2 regions of the Pseudoalteromonas sp. 1CM17D genome follow, and region 1 is predicted to be linked to the other one. Evidence: predicted binding sites of a transcription regulator. Region 1 holds the regulator's gene; the other holds the start of a gene.
The links. Region 1 encodes ArgR, which controls arginine synthesis, uptake and breakdown. Its sites were predicted from a motif close to ANTGAATANNTATTCANT; they were not measured.
Positions count from the first base shown of each region.

Region 2: a site for ArgR is predicted at 7,257-7,274, ahead of MSC25_RS14990 (OadG family transporter subunit). Genes of this name have one in related genera too.

Region 1 is NZ_JALNTP010000008.1:1,943-12,117, forward strand. It holds gene MSC25_RS14010 (Fe(3+) ABC transporter substrate-binding protein) at 1-694, shown strand, start outside; gene MSC25_RS14015 (iron ABC transporter permease) at 694-2,325, shown strand; gene MSC25_RS14020 (ABC transporter ATP-binding protein) at 2,326-3,372, shown strand; gene MSC25_RS14025 (Dyp-type peroxidase) at 3,416-4,315, shown strand; gene argR (transcriptional regulator ArgR) at 4,312-4,779, opposite strand; gene mdh (malate dehydrogenase) at 5,005-5,937, shown strand; gene ispB (octaprenyl diphosphate synthase) at 6,032-7,003, opposite strand; gene rplU (50S ribosomal protein L21) at 7,425-7,736, shown strand; gene rpmA (50S ribosomal protein L27) at 7,753-8,010, shown strand; gene cgtA (Obg family GTPase CgtA) at 8,147-9,298, shown strand; gene folA (type 3 dihydrofolate reductase) at 9,371-9,862, shown strand; gene MSC25_RS14065 (DUF3718 domain-containing protein) at 9,941-10,175, shown strand, end outside.
Region 2 is NZ_JALNTP010000008.1:212,562-222,736, reverse strand. It holds gene tyrS (tyrosine--tRNA ligase) at 1-944, opposite strand, end outside; gene MSC25_RS15015 (peptidoglycan DD-metalloendopeptidase family protein) at 1,324-2,637, shown strand; gene MSC25_RS15010 (hypothetical protein) at 2,738-2,914, opposite strand; gene MSC25_RS15005 (aldo/keto reductase) at 2,928-3,899, opposite strand; gene MSC25_RS15000 (sodium ion-translocating decarboxylase subunit beta) at 4,038-5,168, opposite strand; gene oadA (sodium-extruding oxaloacetate decarboxylase subunit alpha) at 5,180-6,958, opposite strand; gene MSC25_RS14990 (OadG family transporter subunit) at 6,968-7,213, opposite strand; gene MSC25_RS14985 (DUF1328 family protein) at 7,741-7,914, shown strand; gene MSC25_RS14980 (hypothetical protein) at 7,967-8,158, shown strand; gene MSC25_RS14975 (YcxB family protein) at 8,315-8,791, shown strand; gene MSC25_RS14970 (CusA/CzcA family heavy metal efflux RND transporter) at 9,005-10,175, opposite strand, start outside.

The DNA.
Region 1 (10,175 bases):
TGCGTCGTATAGAGATAGCGACGGGCAGTGGGTGGCATTAACTAAGCGGGTTCGTAATGTGTATTCATCAAAAGAGCGCCTAGGTGCATTACCTGAACTCACCTACGAAGATTTGGCTAACCCACAGTATAAAGGACAAATTTGTACACGCTCTGGCAAGCATCCTTATAACCTTGGCTTAGTTGCTTCGATGATTGCTCATCACGGTGAGGAAAAAACTAAAACATGGTTAGAAGGTGTTAAAGCTAATTTAGCACGTAAGCCACAAGGGAACGATCGCGCGCAGGTAAAAGCGGTAAAAGAAGGTTTGTGTAATCTTGCTTTAGGTAATAGTTACTACCTTGGCAAAATGCTTCAAGACGACGAGCAAAAAGCGTGGGCTGAGTCTGTTTATATTAATTTTCCTAATCAGCAAAATCGCGGCTCACACATAAATGTTTCGGGTGCTGTCATTACTAAATATGCAAAAAACCCTGATAATGCCCTTAAGCTTATTGAGTTTATGAGCGAAACCAAAGCACAAAATATGTATGCCTCTGTAAATATGGAGTACCCGGTTAAGCAAGGCGTTGAGCTATCAAGTTTAGTCGCCTCTTGGGGAAGCTTTAAAGAAGATGGCCTGGCACTTGATGAGATCAGTAAATATCGTCCGTTAGCCCTTAAGCTAATAGATGAGGTGAAGTTCGACCTTTAATGAATTTTATATTTAAGCTGTCTAGATGGCAGCTCTTTGCTTGGTCGACAGGGCTTTTATTGTCGGCCCCGCTGTTTTTTCTGATATATGAATCTTTACAAGGCGACTCAGAGGTATTTTCTCATCTGTGGGATACCGTGCTGTGGGATTATATTACTAATACTGTGCTGCTTATTTTTGGCGTATGCCTGCTTAGCTGTGCAATTGCACTACCGCTTGGTTGGCTCAGTGCGTATTGCTCCTTCCCCGGGAAAAAGCAATTTGAATGGGCGCTTATGCTGCCCCTTGCAATGCCTACCTATTTAATAGCTTATGTGTATACCGATTTGCTAGATTACGCAGGCCCTGTGCAAATAGCCCTAAGAGACTGGTTTGATTGGCACTCGCCAACGGATTACTGGTTTTTTGATATTCGCACTTTGCCCGGCGCTATGGTGATGATTGCACTTGTGCTGTATCCGTATTTATTTTTAATTTTTAAAACCGCATTGCGAGAGCAGTCATTTAAGTTAGTGCAAGCTAGTCAATTAATGGGTTTATCGCCTTGGCAAAGCTTTTTTAAGGTAAGTATAGTGCTTTCTCGTGGCTCAATTGTGGCAGCCCTTGCGCTCATAAGCATGGAAACCATGGCCGACTATGCAACGGTAAGTTACTTTGCAGTGAGCACTTTAACCACCGCAGTGTACGATACATGGTTTGGTTATTACTCACTCACGGCTGCAGCGAAAATATCGGGCGTTATGCTGTTACTGCTGTTTTTAGCTTTAATGGCGGAGCGCTTTAGTCGGCGTAACCAAGCCGTGTTTGAGCGTCAATCAGGTGTTAATAGCGAGTCGTTGTATAAACTTAAAGGTAAACATGCATGGCTGGCTACGTCATTTTGCAGTGTTATTTTGCTCATTGCTTTTATTATACCTATGTTGGTATTGCTAAATTATGCAATAACTTACTTTGATAAAGCGTGGAACACGGCATTTTTTAGTTACGCGTGGCAAAGTTTAAAAGTAGCTATTATTGTAAGCGTAGTCAGCATAATACTCGCTACACTCATTGTTTTTTATCAGCGTGTGGCAAAGCAAGGCTATTCTTTAATACCTGGTCGCTTAGCGAGCACCGGCTATGCACTGCCAGGTACGGTACTGGCTATTGCTGTGTTATTACCGCTTAGCGCATTAGAAAACTCAATAAATACAGCCCTTGAGAGCTACAACCTAGATATAGGTTTATTACTAACCGGTAGCATTATCACTATTATAGTGGCTTACTTAGTGCGCTTTTATGCCATTGCGCACGGTGCTATAGAATCGAGCTTTGTACGTATTAGTCCATCACTGGATATGGCTAGCCAATCTATGGGTAAAAGCCAAGGGCAAACACTGCGCTTAGTGCACCTTCCTTTATTACGTCGAGGTCTTTTAACAGCTGCATTGCTTGTATTTATTGAGTGTATGAAAGAGCTGCCAGCCGCATTACTATTAAGGCCTTTTGACTTTGAAAGTTTAGCCACACATGTATTTCAATATGTGAGCGATGAGCAGCTTGAGCTTGCTTCTATTTCCGCTTTATTTATTGTTTTGGTTGGGTTGATCCCCTTGTATTTTATTAATCGTTCTATGGAGCAACGCAGTTAAATGAGCCGTTTAAATTTACAAGGTGTGGGTTATCACTACAGTGGCACGCATGTGCTACACAATTTAGATTTAACGGTGGGTCAAAACGAAATTGTGTGCTTGCTCGGAGCCAGCGGCTGCGGTAAAACAACCACCTTAAAAGCAATTGCTGGCCTTATTGAAATAAATGAAGGTAGTGTATTTATAGATGGCAAATGTGTAAGCGACAAGCATACATTTGTATCACCGGAGCATCGTAATATAGGGATGATGTTTCAAGATTATGCCCTGTTTCCGCACCTCAGTGTGGCCGATAATATTGCGTTTGGGCTGGGTAAAATAAGCAAAGTTCAAAAACAGCAACGGGTAGAGGAAATGCTAGAGCTAGTGCATTTAACAGGGTGTGCAAAACGCTACCCTCATCAGCTCTCGGGTGGCCAGCAGCAACGCGTGGCTATTGCGCGGGCTTTGGCTTATAAGCCTAGTTTATTGCTTCTTGATGAGCCTTTTTCGAACATAGATACACAAGTACGTTTTGAGTTAATTGCTGATATTAGGCGCATTATTAAAGCGCAGCAGGTTTCTGCGGTATTTGTTAGCCACTCAAAAGAAGAGGCCTTTGCGTTTTCAGACACGCTAGCCATTATGCACCAAGGAAAAATAGCCCAACAAGGTACACCAGAGCAGCTTTTTGCCATGCCAAAGACAAAGGAGGTTGCAGAGTTTCTGGGTCAGGGCATATACTTAGGCGCAGAAGTGTTAACGGCAACTGAATACACAACGCCTTTTGGTGTCGTGCAATCGCAGCATGAGCATACGCACAGTGCAATAAAAGGGGTGGTGTATATTCGTCCACACCATATTGAGCTTGCGCAAAATACGCAGGCCGATAACCCTCAAGGTGTGAGCATTTTAAGCCGTCGGTTTATAGGCTCGGCTTATGTTTACACTGTTGTAATTGCAGAGCAAGAGATTGAAGTTGCCGCACAATATGGCCAGTCATTTGAAATAAATGAGCAGGTTATAATAAAAATAAAACCTCACACGGTGAATTTTTTCGAATCATAACAAATGTGTTATTCGCTGTGTTTTATAAAGCTAAGGAATAACAATGGCGCAAGCGCAATCTGGGATTTGTGCTGAAGCAAACTTACACGGTTTGCATTTATTTTTTAATGTATTTGATGGTCAAGACGAGTCATTGCGCGCAAAGCTTAAGCGCGTAAGCGCAATTGAAGAAGAGTTTAGTGATCAGTTCTCCGAAGCCATGCTCTCTTGCATGGTGGCTATAGGCGCGCAATATTGGCCGCATATACTACCTGAATATATCCCAAGCGAGCTGCAAAGCTTTCCTAATATAAATCACAGTGATTTTGTTATGCGCGTACAGCTATGTGATTTATTCATACAAATTCGCTCAGACCGAGAAGATGTTAATCACCTTTTTGCATTGCAAATATTAAAGTTGTTTTCGCCCGATGTAGAGCTGGTTGAACAAATTCGCAATTTTAGGTTTTTAGATGGGCGAGACTTTAACGGCTTTATTTATGCAGGCGACACCCCACATGGACGCCAAAAACGAATCACGGCACTGGTTAATAACCCCGACAGCTTTGAACACCAAGGCAGCTATATTCATGTACAGCGTTATAAGCATGACCTGAGCGTATGGCAGCATTTATCACTAAGCGAGCAAGAGCATATTATGGGGCGTACACGTTTAGATAACACCTTAATTGAGCCTAAGGTAGATACGAGCCACGCGACTAGAAGTGAGCTAAAAGATGAAAGCGGCCAAGCAATACTGCTTAACCAAAGCATGCCGTATGGCGATGTTTACGAGCAAGGCATGCTAAGTATTACATGCTCTGCATCGGGAAGTGCGTTTGAAAAGGTACTTAACAGCCGCATAGGAAAAGGGGAGTGTTACGACCACTGGCTTGATTTTACTCAAGCCGATATGGGCTCAGCGTTTTTTGCGCCGTCAGTTAGTTTTTTAAAACAGCTTTAAACCGTATCAAATAAAATGCGTACGCGCTCTAGTGTAATGTCTATTTCAGATATTTTTGCTGGCGCAATAAAAATGGTGTCATCTCCGGCAATTGTGCCCAATACACCATCCGCTTTGCCTAGTGAGTCTAATAAGCGGGCAATTAACTGCGCAGCGCCTGGGCTGGTGGTTATAATAATCATCATTTCGTTATGCATAATATCAATAACAAGCTGACGTAGTGGGCTTTTAGCAGTCGGTACGCCCATTTCTGCGGGTAGGCAATAAACCATTTCTTGTTTAGCATTACGGGTACGCACAGCGCCAAACTTGCTAAGCATGCGCGACACCTTACTTTGGCTTATATTGTCAAAGCCTTGCTCTTTTAATGCTTCGACTATTTCGCCTTGCGAGCCAAAGTTCTCTTCTTTTAAAAGTGCTTTAAACGCTTTTACCAGCGCTTCTTGTTTGTCTTGTGGTTGCATAGTCTTTATTCATTTTTGTTATTTATAATGCAAATTCTACACAAAAATGAATAATTATGCAGCAGTTGTTTAGTTAACTTGCCAGTTTGCAGCGATAAACCAACAAAGTTTACAACTATGGTCGAAAATATAGCTGAAATAAGCAGGATAAATTTGTTTTTAGTCGCTAATTTCATTATCTTAAGAGCCACAAATATTTCCTACCTCAAATTACGGAGAATTCCAATGAAAGTTGCTGTATTAGGTGCTGCAGGCGGTATCGGTCAAGCGTTGTCTTTATTATTAAAAACAGGCTTACCAGCTGGTTCTGAATTATCACTTTACGATGTTGCACCAGTTGTACCAGGTGTTGCGGTTGACCTATCTCACATCCCTACAGATGTTAAAGTGGCAGGTTTTGGCGCAGACGATTTAAATAAAGCGCTTGAAGGGTGTGATATCGTACTTATCCCAGCGGGTATGCCACGTAAACCAGGTATGGATCGTGCGGATTTATTTAACGTAAACGCAGGTATCATCAAAACATTAGCAGAAGGCATTGTAGCTAGCTGTCCTAAAGCGTTAGTGGGTGTTATCACTAACCCAGTAAACGGCACTGTGCCAATTGTTGCTGAAGTATTCAAAAAAGCAGGTACTTACGACGCTAAGCGCGTATTTGGTATCACTACGCTTGACGTAATTCGTTCAGAAGCATTTGTTGCTGAGCTTAAAGGCGTAGACGTAGCAACCGTTAAAGTACCAGTAATTGGTGGCCACTCTGGCACAACTATTCTTCCTCTACTTTCTCAAGTTGAAGGCGTAAGCTTCACTGAAGAAGAAGTAGCTACACTTACTCCACGTATCCAAAATGCAGGTACTGAAGTAGTAAATGCTAAAGCGGGCGGTGGTTCAGCTACATTATCTATGGGTGCTGCTGCAGCACGTTTTTGTATGTCTTTAGTTAAAGGCCTACAAGGTGAAGACGTAGTAGATTACGCATACGTTGCTGTTGAAAATGGCGATGCAGAGTACTTTGCTCACCCAGTACGTTTAGGCACAAACGGCGTAGAAGAAATTCTTTCTTACGGCGAGCTAAGCGCATTTGAAGAAAAAGCTAAAAACGACATGCTTGAAACTCTGAAAAAAGACATCAAAGAAGGTGTTGATTTCATGGCGTAATAGCCAAGTTATGCACAAAAAAGCCTGCTTATGCAGGCTTTTTTATTGCTCGAAAATTATGGCCCTTAAACACTAATTAAGGGAGGCTGCAAAGTTAGTGATCTCGCTCTACAGCTATACGCGCTAAGCTGATTAACGCTTGCTTGTACTGCGACTCTGCTAAAAAGTCTAAACAGGCAATGGCCTTGTCTGCTTCTTGCTGCGCCTTTTGCATTGTAAATTCAAGTGCGTTGGTTTGTTTAAGTGCCGTTAAAATAGCCTCAAGGTTATCCATACCATTGCAATGCTCAATGGCATCGCGAATAAGGGCTCTTTGCTGATCACTGCCGTGCTTCATCGCATATATTAGCGGTAAGGTTGGCTTACCTTCTGCTAAATCATCACCAATATTTTTACCTAATTGGTCAGCGTCTGCGTTGTAATCAAGCACGTCATCAACTAACTGAAAAGCAGTACCTAAATGCATACCATATAAATTAAGCGCATCTAACACACTGTTATCTTGCTCGGTAATAATAGCTGCAAGCCCTGTAGCGGCTTCAAATAATTTAGCCGTTTTAGAGTAAATAACCTGCATGTAACTTGCTTCGGTGGTATTAGGGTCGTTGCAATTCATAAGTTGCAATACTTCACCCTCAGCAATCACGTTGGTGGCATCAGCAAGCACTTGCATAATTTGCATTTTGCCCAGCCCCACCATAAGTTGAAACGAGCGGGTGTAAATAAAATCCCCAACCAGCACGCTGGCAGCATTACCAAATTCGGCATTTGCAGTCGGTGTACCACGGCGCAGGTTAGATTCATCAACAACATCATCATGTAATAGTGTTGCAGTATGAATAAATTCAACAATCGTTGCCAAAGTAATGTGATCTTTACCTTGGTAACCCAAAGCTCTTGCTGCCAATATTGCCAGCATCGGGCGTACGCGTTTGCCGCCGCTGTTAACGATGTACAAACCAAGTTGATTGACTAACGCCACATCTGAGCGCATTTGCGCGTGTATAAGTTGATTGACGTCATTCATATCGCTTTCGATTAACGCCTGGATAGCTTTTATATCCATTGATCTCCGAGCCAATTTTTATGTGTGAACGGCGCCGATTGTACAACAAAAAAAGCACTAGCTCGATATTTTGTGACGATTCATTAAAAAAACCGAGTTAAAAACCTTAATTAGCGCTTAATTAGGGTATTTAATTGTATATTTCACACTCAAAGCGCGACTATTTATTGCGCAGTCAATGGGTTCTGGAGTAGGCATAGCGACACGTAAATTTATTTTGTCTTTGCACTAAAAAGCGCTTGGCAACAGGGCAATTTAATATAAAATGGGGGAAATATTGAATTGCTCTCAATGCAGCTACTTTTTATTCATTTTAATTACAAAATAGGCTTGCTAGTTTTTATGCATTAGCGTAAACTTCGCGCCCTATCGAAGAATATTTTAGTTGCGTCGATTTGAGGGCGCACAGACGGAGTTAATTATGTACGCGGTTTTCCAAAGTGGTGGTAAACAGCATCGTGTGACTGAAGGTCAAACGATTCGTCTTGAAAAATTAGACGTTGAAACTGGTGCAGCAGTTGAATTTGATTCAGTACTTTTAGTTGCTGATGGTGAGAAAATCGAGATCGGTGTACCGTTCGTAAACGGTGGTAAAGTAACAGCTGAGGTTGTTTCACATGGTCGCGGTGAGAAGATTAAGGTTGTTAAATTTAGACGCCGTAAGCATTCTCGTAAGCAAATGGGCCATCGTCAATGGTTCACTGAAGTTAAAATCACTGGCATTAGCGCTTAATTAGAGGTACTTAGAAATGGCACATAAAAAAGCAGCTGGTAGTACTCGTAACGGTCGCGATTCAGAAAGCAAACGCCTAGGTGTTAAGCGTTTTGGTGGCGAATCAGTTCTAGCGGGTAGCATCATTGTTCGTCAACGTGGTACTCGTTTCCACGCTGGCGCAAACGTAGGTATCGGTAAAGACCACACTATCTTCGCAAAAGCAGATGGTAAAGTTCAATTTGAACAAAAAGGTCCTTTAAACCGTAAATACGTAACTATCGTAGCTGAGTAATCAGTAAGGTAGTAAAAAACCCCGCCTTTGCGGGGTTTTTTGTTTTCAGAAACGTCAAATATATACCCAAGCCTGCATTTACGTTGGCTTGGGTATATAATAGTTAAATTAAAGCCAATCCCTAAAGTGAGTAATCATGAAGTTTGTAGATGAAGTAGAAATTCGCGCAGAAGCTGGTGACGGCGGCAGCGGTGTCGTGTCTTTCCGTCGAGAAAAATATGTACCAGACGGTGGCCCGGACGGCGGTGACGGTGGAGACGGTGGTAGTGTTTATCTACAAGCTGATGAAAACTTAAATACCCTAATTGATTACCAGTTTGAGCGTTTTCACCGTGCAGAGCGTGGTACTAATGGTCAAAGCCGTAACTGTACAGGTAAAAAGGGCGAAGACTTGGTAGTAAAAGTACCTGTGGGTACACGTATTACCGACGTTGACACTCAAGAGGCGTTAGGCGATTTAACGCAGCATGGTCAAAAAATTGTGGTTGCAAAAGGTGGTTTCCATGGCTTGGGGAATGCACGTTTTAAATCAAGTACTAACCGTGCCCCACGTCAAAAAACGTTAGGTACTCCAGGCGAAGTTCGTAACCTTAAATTAGAGCTTATGCTACTTGCCGATGTAGGCTTATTAGGGTTGCCAAATGCAGGTAAATCAACGTTTATTCGCAGTGTATCGGCAGCAAAGCCAAAAGTAGCTGATTACCCGTTTACCACGCTAATTCCTAATTTAGGGGTGGTGCGCCCAGAGGCTAACAAATCGTTTGTAATAGCCGATATTCCGGGCTTAATTGAAGGTGCCTCAGACGGTGCTGGCCTAGGTATTCGCTTTTTGAAGCATTTAGAGCGTTGTCGTGTATTGTTACACGTGATTGATGTTATGCCTGTTGATGGTTCAAACCCTGTTGATAATGCATTTGCCATTATTAATGAGTTACACCAATACAGCCCTAAGCTTGCAGAAAAGCCACGCTGGTTAGTGTTTAATAAAATAGACCTATTGCCAGAAGAAGAAGCGCAAGCTTTGTGTGAGCAAATTGCGCAAGAGCTAGGTGAAGAAGAAAACGTTTACCGTATTTCAGCAGTCAATAAGCTTAATACTCAGCCATTAATTCACGATATTATGGCATTACTTGATAGCATGCCTAAAGAGAAGTTCGTTGAGATTGAAGACGAAGAAGTTGAGTTCAAGTGGGATACTTATCATCAAAAAGCAACCAAAGGCGATGATGATGATTGGGACGACTGGGATGAAGACGACTACGATGTAGAAGTGGTCTACGAGCGTTAATAAAAAACATATTTTAAAAAGGAGCATAAGCTCCTTTTTTATTTTTTAAGAATAAAGTACTAGGTATTTGATGTGATAATTTCAATGATCGCCGCAATGGCAAACAACCGTGTAATTGGTCTTGATAATAAAATGCCGTGGCATTTACCCGCCGATCTACAGCATTTTAAAAAGGTAACGACAGGCAAACCTGTCGTTATGGGGCGTAAAACATTTGAATCGATAGGTCGTCCTTTACCTGGGCGTCGCAACATAATTATTACCCGTAATAGCCAGTATAGTGCTCAAGGTATTGAGACGGTCACCACCCCAGAGGCTGCGCTAGAGCTGGTTAAAGCCGAAGAAGAGGTGATGATAATTGGCGGTGGTAATATTTATCAGCAGTTTTTACCAAGTGCCGATCGTTTATATTTAACCTTTATAGATTTAGAGGTTGAAGGGGATACGCAGTTTCCAGATTACCAAGCGGTAGCAACGTGGGAAAACGTCGACGAACAGACAAATAAACCCGATGAAAAGAATCAATATAGTTATAAATTCGTAACTTTACATAAAAAAGATTAACATTATTGCGAAACTTACAGCGGGTTGGTACAATATTAGACAATAAATATAGGTAAAAAGTACCATAAAGGGTGTTTCATGTTTAAATTGTCAAAGCTAATTGTTATTACAGCCGTTGCTGCTGGTTCGTTAATGTATACCGTGCCTGCTAAAGCCAATGATCAATTAGCAGTATCTATTTGTGAATATATCGCAGCTGATGATAAAAACCGTTTACGTAGTAAACTAAAAAGCTCACGTGTAAAAATTCGCAATATTTACGATGCTATTCAATGTAATGGTAATAATTTACTTCGCCATGCTGTAGTTAGTA
Region 2 (10,175 bases), 210 kb from region 1:
AAACGTTTGATAAAGTCATCGTGTGCGGCTTGCGCAGCTTCTTCACTGTGAAAACGTGCAATTAACTCTTTCGCCAGCTCAATCTTAATATCACGCGGGTTAGTGCCCTGCTCTACGCGTTGTTTTTGCGCTGCAATTTCTTCGATTGATAAGCTGCTTAGTAAGTCGTAGTAGCGCCACATAAGTACGTCGCTAATCGACATTACTTTACCAAACATATCGTTTGGCGCATCAGTAATACCAATGTAATTACCAAGCGACTTAGACATTTTTTGAACGCCGTCAGTGCCTTCAAGCAATGGCATCATTAATACTGTTTGAGGCTTTTGACCTTCTACTTTTTGAAGCTCGCGACCCATTAAAAGGTTAAAGCGCTGATCGGTACCACCAAGCTCTACGTCTGACTCAAGTGCAACCGAATCCCAACCTTGTACAAGTGGATATAAAAATTCGTGAATTGCAATGGGTTGCCCGTTGCCGTAACGCTTTTTAAAGTCGTCACGCTCTAGCATACGCGCTACAGTTTGATTAGCTGCAAGTTTGATCATACCTGCGGCACCGAGGTTTTCCATCCACGAAGAGTTAAACGCTACGGTGGTTTTAGCTGGGTCTAAAATCTTAAAAACTTGCTCTTTATAAGTCTCAGCATTGGCAAGTACATCTTCACGGGTCAGTGGTTTACGTGTTACATTTTTGCCTGTTGGATCGCCAATCATGCCGGTAAAGTCACCAATTAAGAAAATAACCTCATGACCTAAATCTTGAAAGGTTTTCATTTTATTAATTAGTACAGTGTGACCTAAATGTAAGTCTGGCGCGGTAGGATCGAAACCGGCTTTAATTTTTAACTTTTTGCCCGACTTTAGTTTTTCAACTAATTCGTCTTCAATTAATATCTCTTCTGCACCGCGTTTTATCTCTGCTAGAGCGGTTTGTAAATCCACTGTGTATTACTCCAAAATTCTGCCAACGAAGGGGCAACTAGATGACTTGCTACATAAGGGTTTAAAACAGATTTAAACCAAAAGCACTTATGTTGCTAACATAACAAATTTCTACCTAATTAAAACAATTTTTTATGCGAATAATGCAACTAAACTCAATAAGCTTAATCTCACTGTGTTAGGCAATTAGAAATGGTGTTTAAACGCCGATTTTAGCGCACTTTAGAATCAGTTTAAATCGATAAACTTAAACAACTATAAATTGTCATTTTACTAACATTTGCGGGGCTTTTAGCTTTATTTACTAGTATTCGTACCTTATTACGTATATCCTGCATTAATATATATTTTATTTTCACGACAGCAGAAAAGGCACGTTATGGTTCACGTGGTTAACACGCTTCCCAAAAAACACAAATTGCTTATTCTAGGTTTGGTTTCTGCTATTGTTGGCTTAGCCTTTCTTCCTTCAGAAAAAGCGACTGCATCCAAAGACAATAGTGCAAATGCACTAGAAATTGGTAAGCGTTACGAGTTACAAGTTAAAGTTGAAGACAACGAAAAATTAACTGAATTAAATTCGCCAGAAGCAGCAGAAAAGCTGCCAGAATACGACTTAGTCGATCATCAAGTTAAAAACGGCGATAATTTAGCAATTATCTTCAAGCGTGCTGGCTTTTCAGCGCAAACGCTTCACAAGCTAATTAACACCAATGCTGAAACACGCAAACTAACTAAAATTCACCCAGGTGAAATACTTAGTTTTGCAACAGCAGAAAACGGTGATTTAGCTCAGCTTCGTTATGTTATTTCAAAAACAGATACTTTGTTTGTTACCTTAAATGACGAAGGTAATTACGACACATCAATAGATAGCAAAGAAATAGAAACACTGAGCAAAACAGCCGGTGGCGAAATTTCTAGCAGCTTTTGGACCTCAGCGATTGCTGCAGGCTTAAGCGAGCGCCAAATAATGAACTTTGCTGATATATTTGGTTGGGATGTGGATTTTGCCAACGATATTCGTAAGGGCGATCAGTTTGGGCTAATTTACGAGTCGCATTATGTTGATGGCGAGTTTATTGGCACTGGTAAAATTATTGCTGCAGAATTTATAAACCAAGGCCAGCGTTATGCGGCTATTCGCCATACCGACGGCAGCTTTTATACGCCTGAAGGGCGCAGCATGAAAAAAGCATTTTTACGTGCGCCGGTAAACTTTAAATATATTAGCTCGAGCTTTAACCCACGTCGCTTACATCCGGTAACAGGGCAAGTAAGAGCGCACCGTGGTATTGATTACGCAGCACGTACAGGCACTCCGGTTGTAGCCTCGGGTAACGGTAAAGTAATTAAAGCAGGTTACAGTAAGTACAATGGTAACTACGTATTTATAAGCCATGGCACACAGTACGTAACTAAGTACTTACACCTTAACAAAAAGCTTGTTAAAACAGGCCAAAAGGTTAAACAAGGTGACAAAATTGGTACCGTGGGTTCTACCGGCCGTGTAACAGGCGCGCACCTACACTACGAATTTTTAGTAAATGGTGTACACCGTAATCCTAAAACCGTTAAGTTACCTAAGTCTGAGCCATTACCACGCTCTGAACTTGCTAAGTTTAAACCTATTGCCGAAAACTTTATTGCACAGCTTGAACGCAATCGCGAACTACAGCTAGCACTTAAGTAACGTATAAGTTATAGATACTAAAAAAGCCTTTGTAGGGTTAACCTGCAAAGGCTTTTTTGTGTTTTTTATTAATTAATTAGTTTATTAGTTTATTAGTTTATTAGTTTATTAATACATAAATTAGCTGTACGACTAAAGAAACCATAACCAGCGGCCAAATATATTTGCTGTATTTAGTTGCGCCATCCAACCCCATTTTACCTTGGTACTTTTCAAGCAAAGGTATCAGCACTGCAAGAGCGACAAACAAGCAAATTAAAATAACAAATATATTCATTCCTAAACCTTAATTATGGTAATTCATGGCCTTTGGCGCTTACATACAATGCATACCAATGTTCGCGACTTAACGTAACATTTAGCGCACCGCATGACGCTGCAATACGCTCAACGTTCGTTGTGCCAATAATTGGCTGTATTAATGCAGGGTGGCGTAATAACCAAGCTAAAACAATTGCCTCAGGTGTTGTATCGTAAAGTGCAGCAAGCTTATTTACGAGTATGCTGGTATTTATATCGGCTTGCGATGCATTTGTTAAATCGCCCCCTGTGTATAGCCCTTGGCATAAACTTCCCCAGCTTTGTATTTGAATATCAAAGTGGCGGCAATACTCAACACTGCCCGGTGTAAAGTTAAGATCTTTTCCATCTGCATTACCTGCATAAACACCTTCATCAACAAATTGGTGTTTTTGTAAACTTGCTTCAATTTGATTAGCAACAATAGGCATATCTAAGGCATGTTGTAAAAAGTTCATTTGGTGCTGCTGCATGTTTGATACGGCAAAATTACGTACTTTGCCGCTTTCTTGAAGACAGCTAAATACTTGTGCAATTTCTTCTACTTCCATTAACGGATCAGGGCGATGAAGCATAAGCACATCAAGGTAATCGGTGTTTAAACGTTTAAGTGAACCTTCAACTGACTCTTCAATCCACTTGGCCGAAAAGTCGTAACGCTTGGGGCCTTTATCATCTTCAAAACGTATACCGCATTTAGATTGAATATACATGTGCTCGCGAAGCTCTGGTCGCTCAGCTAGTGCTTGGCCAAATACCTGCTCGGCTTTGCCAAAGGTATAAATATCGGCGTGATCAAAAAAGTTAATGCCGCCAGCTATGGCTGCATCAATACACTCGTGAGTTTGCTTTAAGTGAGCCTTAGTAATGGCGTCTTTATTCCAACCGCCGCCTAGGCCCATACAGCCAAAAACGAGTCTACTAACATGAGGTAAATATTTTGCCAAAGGGGTGTGAAGCATGATGACTATCCTTATTAGTGTGCATAGCCCTCACTGTAAACAAAAACACGTCTGCAAACAAACTTTAATACGTACAGTTTTATAGGCATAAAAAAAGCGCAGTAAACTGCGCTAATCGGTTGGATTAAATCCTAAATACTAGCCAACAAGCGCCAGTAATATACCTGCGGCTACGGCACTTCCTAGCACCCCAGCTACGTTTGGCCCCATAGCATGCATAAGTAAAAAGTTATGTGGGTTATTCTCAAGCCCAACTTTATTAACTACACGCGCCGCCATCGGTACTGCCGATACACCCGCAGCACCAATTAAAGGGTTAATAGGTGTTTTAGAAAGCTTGTTAAGGCCTTTTGCCATAAACACACCCGACGCTGTACCAATAGCAAATGCCAACGCACCGAGCACCAAAATACCAATGGTTTCTACAGTTAAAAACTGATCGGCCGCTAGTTTAGAGCCCACTGCCAAACCTAAAAATATCGTGGTTATATTAATAATTTCGTTTTGGGCACTGTTACTAAGCCTATCTACAACACCAGACTCACGCATTAAATTACCTAAACAGAACATACCTACTAAGGGAATAGCCGCTGGTAAAAACATAGCGGTTAAGCTCAGTACCATTAAAGGAAATACTATTTTTTCTTTTTTAGATACTTTGCGCAGCTCTGGCATTTTAATAGCACGCTCATCAGGTGTAGTTAATGCGCGCATAATAGGCGGCTGAATAATTGGCACTAACGCCATGTAAGAATAAGCAGCAACCGCAATGGCACCTAGTAAATCAGGGGCAAGCTTTGATGCTAAAAATATAGCTGTAGGGCCATCGGCACCACCAATAATGGCAATGGCTGAGGCATCTTGTAAGCTAAATTCAAAGCCAGGTACATAGTTTAATAAAATTGCCCCAAACAAGGTGGCAAAAATACCAAACTGCGCGGCTGCACCCAGTAATAACATACGCGGGTTGGCAATAAGCGCACTAAAATCGGTTAGCGCCCCTACTCCCATAAAAATTAATAAAGGGAAGATCCCCGTATCAATACCTACGTAGTACACGTAATAAAGCAAACCACCTGGGTCAGAAAGCCCAGCAACCGGAATATTAGTCAGTATTGCGCCAAAGCCAATCGGCAGCAGTAATAGGGGTTCAAAGTTTTTAGCAATGGCTAAAAACAACAACAAACACCCTACCGCAATCATTATTAAGCCAGGAAACGTAAAGTTAGCAATGCCGGTAGCATGCCAAAGGTTTAAAAGACCTTCCATTAAAGCTACTCCTACGCCATCGCTATAATTGCATCGCCCGTTGTCACAGCATCACCTTCAGACACTAAGACCTCAGCCACAGTACCTGAGTGCATTGCACGAACCTCGGTTTCCATTTTCATCGCTTCCATAATAACAACCACATCGCCTTCGTTTACGGCTTGGCCTGCTTTTACTTTTACTTTAAAAATATTACCTGCCAGTGGCGCATTCAGTGTTTCACCTGATGCAACCGATGCTGATTGTGGTAAGTGCTCTGAATCTTTTAGCGTTACCTCTTTAAGCTCGCCACCTTGCGCAACCACTACATCGTAAACTTTACCGTCAACTTTAACGCTGTATTGCTCAGCGCTAACACCTTTGTTACTTGCAGGTTTTGCTGCAGGCTTAGCGTTTGCATCATCAGCACTTGGCACTGCTTCAAAGGCATCTGGGTTGTTACGGTTTTTAATAAATTTAAGGCCAACCTGTGGGAATAATGCATAGGTAAGCACATCATCTATTTGCTCATCAGCAAGTGTTAAACCTTGTTCTTGCGCTTCTTTTTGCAGCTCTGCTTCAAGCGATGCAAGCTCTGGGGCTATATTATCTGCAGGGCGACACGTAATAACCTCGCTGCCATCAAGCACTCGCTCTTGCAGTTCTTTATTCATAGGTGCTGGTGTTAAACCATACTCGCCTTTTAAAACACCGGCGGTTTCTTTGGTAATTGTTTTATAACGCTCACCCGTAAGCACATTTAGTACTGCTTGTGTGCCTACAATTTGCGATGTTGGAGTAACTAGCGGAATAAAACCTAAATCTTCACGCACGCGTGGGATCTCAAGTAATACTTCATTTAGCTTATCTGCTGCGCCTTGCTCTTTCAGTTGGTTTTCCATGTTGGTTAACATGCCACCAGGTACTTGCGCGAGTAAAATACGGCCATCAACACCTTTAAGGCTCCCCTCAAAGCCAGCGTACTTTTTACGTACATCTCTAAAGTAAGCCGCTATTTCTTCTAGCTGGTTTAAATCTAATTCGGTATCGCGGGGCGTACCTTCAACAATTGCTACAATGGTTTCTGTAGCTGAATGACCGTAAGTCATACTCATTGAAGAAATAGCGGTATCAAGCATATCAATGCCTGCATCAATGGCTTTTTGATACGTAGCTGTACTTAAACCGGTGGTTGCATGGCACTGCATAGCAATAGGGATAGAAACGGTTTCTTTTAGCCCTTTAATAAGTTGCTCTGCATCGTATGGTTTTAATAAGCCTGCCATATCTTTAATACAAATAGAGTGACAACCTAAATCCTCTAGCTGTTTTGCAAGGGTTAACCACATATCAAGAGTATGCACAGGGCTTACAGTATAAGAAATCGTACCTTGCGCGTGGGCACCTACTTTTACAGCCGCTTTAATTGCCGTTTCTAAGTTCCGTACATCGTTCATGGCGTCAAAAATACGAAATACATCTACACCATTTTTGTGGGCACGCTCTACAAACTTTTCTACCACGTCATCGGCATAGTGGCGGTAACCCAATAAATTTTGCCCACGTAAAAGCATTTGCTGTTTAGTATTGGGCATTGCTTTTTTAAGGGCACGAATACGCTCCCACGGATCTTCACCTAAATAACGAATACACGAGTCAAACGTAGCGCCGCCCCACGACTCAATAGACCAATAACCGGCATCATCAAGTTTGCTAGCAATAGGGAGCATGTCATCTAAGCGCATACGGGTTGCAAGTAAAGACTGATGAGCATCGCGTAAAACAAGTTCTGTTAATTTTAATTTAGCCATGTGTGCCTCTTATTTATTATTTGATTTGTACTGAGCAATGGCAGCACTAATAGCAGCGATGTGCTCGTTTGGCACACCTTGAGATTTTAAAGATGGTGATTTAACCGGTATTGCAACTTCAGCCTCGTCAAAACGAGCAACCAAGTTAGACATGAATGACACAGCACCAATCAATATTGAAAGAAATACAAACACGCCCACCATGCCCGTAAGCATCAAGCTACCTGCGGTTGTGAGTACAGCTCCTATATCCATTTTTCTCCCCCTGCACTATATAGCGATATAAAAAACCGCTTTATTTAAATAATTATTCACCGAATGATAACAAAACTTTTAACTTTGTCCACCACCTGTCAATTGGTAAAACCAATTAAAATTAAACTAACATACAGTCACAATAGTTAACATAGCTAATACAGGGTTAAATTAGCTTAGATATAGATGATAAAAATAACCGTTATAGGCAAAGGTTATATGGTTAAACCCAAAAAAACTTAAAAACTATAAAAAATAGTAAGTTAAACGGCAGGTAAAAAATCAGTTTGGGCTAAAATGTAAATTGGTCTTACCAAGACTAGTAAAGCAGCGCGCAAAAAATATTTATTTTTTTACTCTCTTTACAATAGTGTGAATAAGTTACATCGTTAAACGTAAAACTTACCAATCCTAAATTTACAATCTTCGCTCAAAAAACATAACATATTGAAAATTAATAAAATTAAACTCTGGCACGCAACTGGCATTATTACTTTCGAACGAATTTGATAACCAAGGAGAAAACAATGTTACGCTGGACAATTACATTTTTAGTTATTGCTTTAATCGCTGCAGTGTTAGGTTTTGGTGGTATCGCAGGTGCCGCAGCTGGTATAGCAAAAATTATATTCTTTATCTTTTTAGTACTTTTAGTGATTTCTTTAGTTTCAGGTGCGCTGCGCGGTAAATCGCCCAGGTAGCTACTAACATACTTAAAACACTAAACAATCAACATATACAAGGAATTACATTATGAACTCAACAACTTTAAAAGCAGCACTAATCGCCGTATTTGCAGGTTTCTTTATGATGGGTTGTGAAGACAACCACGCAGAAGAAGCAGGTGAGCGTATTGATGAAGCAGTAACTGACGTGCAAAACTCTGTTGAAGATGCATGTGAAAATGTAAAAGAAGGCGTTAACGCAGAAGAAACTAACTGTTAATCTGTTTGGTAACGTAAAAAACGGCTTTTAATAAGCCGTTTTTTTGTGCGCTAATAAAAAGCGGCTTCTAACTCTTATAATGCATAGCCTACATTAACGGGTGTGATTTTTACGCTAGCTTGTTAAAATAGCGAAAACTATTACTTATTAGCAATTATGGCACTGACCACCACTTACACACTCGATAAACCCTACTACTACGAATGCTTTGACGAGTCCCACTCTTATAGTAAAGCAGCCAAGCCAAAGTATTTTTTGCTGGCATTACTGATGTGCTTAGGTTTAATTAGTATTTACGCTATGGACGATCATTACCTAGGTACATTTTTAATAATGCTGGGAGTATTAGAATGCGTTGCCTTTTATTACCGCAGGCCTTGGTGGGTTACGCGCCAAATGTTTAGTCGTGCTTCGGGCTCAGAGGTTACTCTTTCGTTTACTGATGACGCTATTAGCACCGAAAACCACTATAAAAGCCATACATTTAAGTGGGCAGAAATAACCCATATTATTAAAACTAACCACGGCTACTTAGTGCACCATAATAAAGGTATGCAATATATTTCTAGCAGTGTATTAACCGATGAAATGCGCGATTTTATAAACAAAAAGTTAGCAGTAAAAAGCCATTAAAATGGCTTTATACTGCTACACGACATATCTTGTTAGCTCTGTTTCACTCAAGGCCTAATATTTTAGGAAATCAGCCGAAAAATGATGGTTTTGCATACCTATAGTACCTTTAACTCTATTCCTCTGCTCACAGTAAAGTAAAAAATGAGTGCTTATTTTAGTTAAGATATTTAACCAGATAGATAATTTATATTAAAAAAATTGCAGACTATACTAAATAAGCTCAGCCTTTTTATGCCTAGTAAACTTTGCATGCACTAATTTATAAAGTGCAGGCAATATTAATAGCGTCAGTAGAGTTGATGAAATAATTCCGCCAACCACAACCGTTGCCAGCGGCCTTTGTAGCTCAGCGCCGGTGCCTGTATTTAGCGCCATAGGAATAAACCCTAAACTCGCCACTAAAGCCGTCATAAGTACTGGTCGCAAGCGCGAAAGCGCACCGCTTTGTATTGCATCTATCAAACTAAGCCCATCAGCTCTTAACTGTTTAATAAACGACAGCATAACCACACCATTTAATACCGCTACACCACTAAGCGCGATAAACCCCACACCTGCCGATATTGAAAGCGGCATATCACGTAAAAGCAACGCAAGTACGCCGCCACTAAGCGCAAGTGGCACGCCGCTAAATATAATTAACGAATCACGCAGTGAATTAAACGCGCTATAAAGCAGGCCAAATATAAGTAATAAAGTAACCGGTACCACCAGCGATAGCCGCTTACTTGCCGATTCTAGTTGTTCAAACGTGCCGCCGTATTCAATCCAATAACCACTAGGTAAATTAAGCTGCGAATTTAAAGCGGCTTGCGCTTCGCTTACAAAGCTTGCTAAATCGCGCCCTTCTACATTTGCAGTTACTACAACGTTACGCTTACCGCTTTCACGGTTTATTTGATTAGGCCCTTTATCAATACTAATATTTGCAACTTCGCCAAGCGGTACAAATGCAAGGTCGGGATTAGCACTTTTTGGCACAGCAACAGGTAAACGTGCAAGCTGTGTTATATCGCTAGACCAACGCTCATCTAAACGCACTAATAACGAAAAGCGTTTATCGCCTTCATAAATAAGCCCGGTTTGCACACCGCCTATAGCAGCGCTTACACTTTGCTGTATATCGGTTACGGTTAAGCCTAACAGCGCCATGTGGTCGCGAAGCGGCGTTACCGAAAGTGTAGGCAAACCTTCCATTTGCTCAAGGCGTACACCGGTTGCGCCAGTAATATTTTGTACCAAGGCTGTGGCTTTTTCACCGAACTGTTTTAATGTTGATAAATCATCACCATAAATACGCACGGCCACATCGGCGCGCACGCCAGCAATTAGCTCGTTAAAGCGCATTTCTATTGGTTGGGTAAACTCATAGTTATTACCG